Regions from separate parts of the Clostridium sulfidigenes genome, predicted to be linked through region 1. Evidence: predicted binding sites of a transcription regulator. Region 1 holds the regulator's gene; the other holds the start of a gene.
The links. The regulator Rex, encoded in region 1, represses fermentation and respiration genes when NADH is low (regulators of the CRP and FNR family bind a similar motif). The targets are predictions, from matches to a motif close to ATTGTTAANNNNTTAACAAT.
Positions count from the first base shown of each region.

Region 1 (2,419 bases):
TTACCATTTGCTTTACAAGTTCTTGTTCCTTAGTTAATGAAAAATTCATTATAATACCTCCTACTTATACGATTATCTATTTCGATTATCTATTCTTAAAATTCTTGTCTCTCTTTTCAACAAAAGCTGTCATACCTTCTTTTTGGTCTTCAGTAGCAAAACACATTCCAAATGCTTCAGCTTCATATAATACTGCACTATCAATATCCATTTGCAAGCCTCTATTGATAGCAGCTTTACATTGGCTTATAGCTATAGGAGCATTCTTAGCTATTTTATTAGCCATAGCTTTTGCTTCATCTAAAAGTGTCTCTGGTTCTACTACCTTGTTTACTAATCCAATTCTTAAAGCTTCTTCAGCATTGATCATGTCACAAGTGTAAATTAATTCTTTTGCAATTCCTTCACCTACAAGTCTTGATAACCTTTGAGTTCCGCCAAACCCAGGAGTTATTCCAAGCCCTGCTTCTGGTTGTGCAAACTTAGCTTTAACTGATGCAATTCTAATATCGCAAGCCATTGCAAGTTCACATCCACCACCTAATGCAAAACCATTAACTGCAGCTATAACAGGTTTTTCAAGTTTTTCAATTTTTCTAAAAACCCCATTCCCAAGAATACCAAATTCTTTACCTTCTATAGCATTCATTTCTTTCATTTCTGAAATATCAGCTCCAGCAACGAACGCTTTACCTTCTCCTGTAAGAATAACTGCATAAATTTCTTTATCCCCAGAAATTTCTTGGATAACACAATCAATTTCTTTTAAAGTTTCTGTGTTTAAAGCATTTAATGCTTTAGGTCTGTTTAGTTTAACTAAAGCCACATTTCCTTCTTTTTCCAAGACTATGTTCTTATAATCCATGTTTAAAATCCCCCATGCAATTTTTCAGGTGTTAGCCGCCATAAATCGTTATTATTTTAACAAAAAAGTGATTAAGGTTCTAATACCTTAATCACTATTATAGACTGTTTATAATTCTTTTTCAACCTAATTTATATTTTATTTATGTTTTTTAATGAATCTTTTTACTTAATTCATATAATTAAATTCAAAAAATTCCTGACAATACAAATTTTAAGAAATTCGTATTGTCTTTTTTTAGTATTATAGGAATTCTTCTTCTTTTTCACGCTCATTTAATAAGTAACTTAAAGTCATTAAACTTTCATTAAGATGTACATTCTCTACAATAACATCCTCGTTAACCTTTAGATCTATAGGTGCAAAATTCCATATTCCCTTTACGCCATTCTTTATTACCACATCTGCTACCCCTTGGGCTCTATTTTTAGGAACACAAATTATAGCTATGTTAATCTTTTCTCTCTGTAAGAAACTATCTAACTCATCCATATCTCTAATTTCAATATCTCTTATTTTAAGTCCAATAAGTTTTACATTCACATCAAAAATACCTTTAAGATTAAATGCCATCTTATCAAAGGTTGTATAGTTGGCAATTGCTTGACCTATATTTCCAGCTCCAATTATTACAGTGTTATACTCTTTGTTAAGGCCTAATATAACAGAGATTTGATATAATAATTCCTTAACATTATATCCATACCCTTGTTGACCAAAATCTCCAAAACAATTTAAATCCTGTCTTATTTGTGAAGCTGTAAACCCAATTCTTTCACTTAGTTCTTTAGAGGATATTCTATCAACTTCATTTTTATCTAATTCGCGCAAATATCTGTAGTACTTAGGTAGCCTTTTTATTACAGCCATAGAAATGCTTCTTTTCTTCTCCACCTCTTATCAACTCCTTATATATATTCTTTATATATTCCTTGTTTATTCTTTTTGTCTTTTATTTTTATGCTTATTCATATTATAATTCTCTATTAAATATTATCTAAAATAACTATTCTAATCTCATATTCAACGTAGGTTTTATTCATATAGATATTATACTATATTACCATTGATTTGTTATATATTTTTTAATAAATAAACTATAATGCTATATTGTACATTTAAAATACTTTATTGTATATATAAATTATAAATTTTTTTAACTTTTTATCATAAATAATATATAAAGTCTCATAAACTTAATTTTTATACCAATTTTACTTTTCTTTGTATTATATATAACAATGTTTCCTATTACTCACAATACCCATTCCTCCACTGTACTATACAAATTATTTTAAATTTCTAACTTTCATGTTAAAATGCTAGTAGGACGGTGAAATAAATGATAGTTTTAAGTTGTAAAAACATAAGTAAATACTTCGGAATAGATATGATTTTAAAAGATATTACCTTCAATGTAAATGAAGGTGAAAAAATAGGATTAATAGGTGCTAATGGTGCAGGTAAATCAACCCTATTTAAAATTTTAACCAATCAAATGGAATATGATAGTGGTGAGCTATATATAGATAAATCAAAGGAACTTGGATATCT
Region 1 is NZ_JBQHQR010000002.1:183,368-185,786, forward strand. It holds gene ACTNBA_RS02740 (acyl-CoA dehydrogenase) at 1-49, opposite strand, end outside; gene ACTNBA_RS02745 (short-chain-enoyl-CoA hydratase) at 86-865, opposite strand; gene ACTNBA_RS02750 (redox-sensing transcriptional repressor Rex) at 1,109-1,759, opposite strand; gene abc-f (ribosomal protection-like ABC-F family protein) at 2,208-2,419, shown strand, end outside.

Region 2 (2,419 bases), on a different contig from region 1:
TTTGTTAAAATAAATTGTGGAGCTATACCAACAGAACTATTTGAATCAGAAATGTTTGGCTATGAAGAAGGAGCATTTACAGGAGCGAAAAAAACAGGAATGAAGGGTAAATTTGAGCTTGCAGATGGAGGAACTATTCTTTTAGATGAAATAGGAGATATGCCTCTTTTTATGCAGGTGAAGTTATTAAGAGTTCTTCAAGATAGAGAAATTGTAAGAGTGGGTAGTAATGATGTAAAAAAGATAGATGTTAGGATCATAGCATCTACAAACAAAAACTTATTACAGTTAACTCAAGAGGGTAAGTTTAGACAAGATTTATACTATAGATTAAATGTTATGCATGTTAAGCTTCCAGCACTAAGAGAAAGAATTGAAGATGTGGGACCACTTGCAGAGGCATTAAGAGTTAAGCTATGTAATAAGTATGGAATATATAGTGAAGGTATATCAGAAGAAACCTTGGATTATCTAAAATGTTATAACTGGCCAGGTAATGTTAGGGAACTAGAAAATGTTATTGAAAGAGCAATAAATTTACTTAATACAGAGCTGAAAATATTACCAGAGCATTTACCAGCAAAGATATTAGATTGTAACAAAAGAAAGGTTGATTATGAAAATAAACAACTTAAAGACATAGTAGAAGAAATAGAAAAGCAGGTAATTACAGAAACTTTAGAGAAACTTAATGGTAATAAAAATGAAACTGCTAAGGTTTTGGGTATTAGTAGGCAAGGTCTTTATAAGAAAATGAAGAGATTTAATATGGAACTTTAAAAAAAGTGTAAACTAAAACACACATGTAAACTAAGTTTACACGTGTGTTTTACTTTGGAGAATTAACCCTTTAAATAGATTAAATGTATTAATAAATGATGAAAAAAATCTGCTAATTATTGATTTTGCTTTAGGTGATTTATTTAACATTGAAGTTATAATATTAACAAAGATTTGTTTAAGGAAAAACCGTAAACTGTAGTTTACAGTGTTATTTTCCCTAATTCACGAGAAAGTAGATATTTAGGGGATTGTAGAAGTTGGCATGGAAACTGCTATATAAATAAGAGTAATAAACATAGACTTTGTAACCCTATGTAGATATATAAGCAGGGGATAAAATAGTTTCTAACGTAACGAATTATTTAAAGAAAAAATTTTTAAGAAAAGGATGGAGTTAAAAATGAAAGAAGTTGTTATTGTAAGTGCTGCTAGAACAGCAGTAGGATCATTTGGAGGTTCATTATCAAAATTATCAGCAGCAGAAATTGGTGCTGTGGCTGCAAAAGAAGCAATAAAAAGAGCAGGAATAGATCCAGCTATTATAGATGAAGCTATTATAGGAAATGTTATAAGTGCAGGACTTGGACAAAATGTTGGAAGACAAGTAGCTTTAAAGGCTGGTTTAAAAGAAGAATCTACAGCAATTAGTATTAATAAAGTTTGTGGTTCAGGGATAAAAGCTGTAACATTAGCAGCTCAAGCAATAAAATCAGGAGATGCAGATGTAATCCTTTGTGGTGGAACAGAATCAATGAGTAATGCACCATATGTATTACCAACATCTAGATGGGGACAAAGAATGGGTGATTCAACAATGGTTGACACTATGATTAAAGATGGTCTTTGGGATGCGTTCTATGATTATCATATGGGAGTTACTGCAGAAAACATAGCTGAAAAATGGGGTCTTACAAGAGAAATGCAAGACGAATTTGCTTTAAGTAGCCAATTAAAAGCTGAAAAAGCTGTAAAAGAAGGAAGATTTAAAGATGAAATAGTACCAGTTGAAATACCTCAAAGAAAAGGAGATCCAATTGTATTTGATACAGATGAGTTCCCTAAATTTGGTTCAACAATAGAGAAATTAGGAAAACTTAAGCCAGCTTTCAAAAAAGGTGGAACAGTTACTGCTGGTAACGCTTCAGGAATAAATGATGGAGCTGCTATGTTCATAGTTATGTCTAAAGAAAAAGCTGAACAACTAGGAGTTAACTATCTTGCAACTATAAAATCTTATGCATCAGCAGGTCTTGATCCACAAATAATGGGATATGGACCATTCGAAGCTACAAGCAAAGCTTTATCTAAAGCTGGATTAACAGTTGAAGATTTAGATTTAATAGAAGCTAATGAAGCTTTTGCAGCACAATCACTAGCAGTAGCTAAAGATTTAAAATTTGACATGAATAAAGTAAATGTTAATGGTGGAGCAATAGCTATTGGGCACCCAGTTGGAGCATCTGGAGCTAGAATATTAACTACTCTTATCTATGAAATGATTAAGAGAGATAACAAAAAAGGTCTTGCTACACTATGTATAGGTGGCGGACAAGGAATCGCAATAGTAATAGAAAGATAAGTGACACCCAAAATCTTTGATTTTGTTGGTGGAACTTACTCATTCGAACGTATGTGA
Region 2 is NZ_JBQHQR010000008.1:170,800-173,218, reverse strand. It holds gene ACTNBA_RS11470 (sigma-54 interaction domain-containing protein) at 1-780, shown strand, start outside; gene ACTNBA_RS11465 (acetyl-CoA C-acetyltransferase) at 1,184-2,362, shown strand.
Region 2: the regulator Rex is predicted to act here: its motif matches at 932-951, upstream of ACTNBA_RS11465 (acetyl-CoA C-acetyltransferase).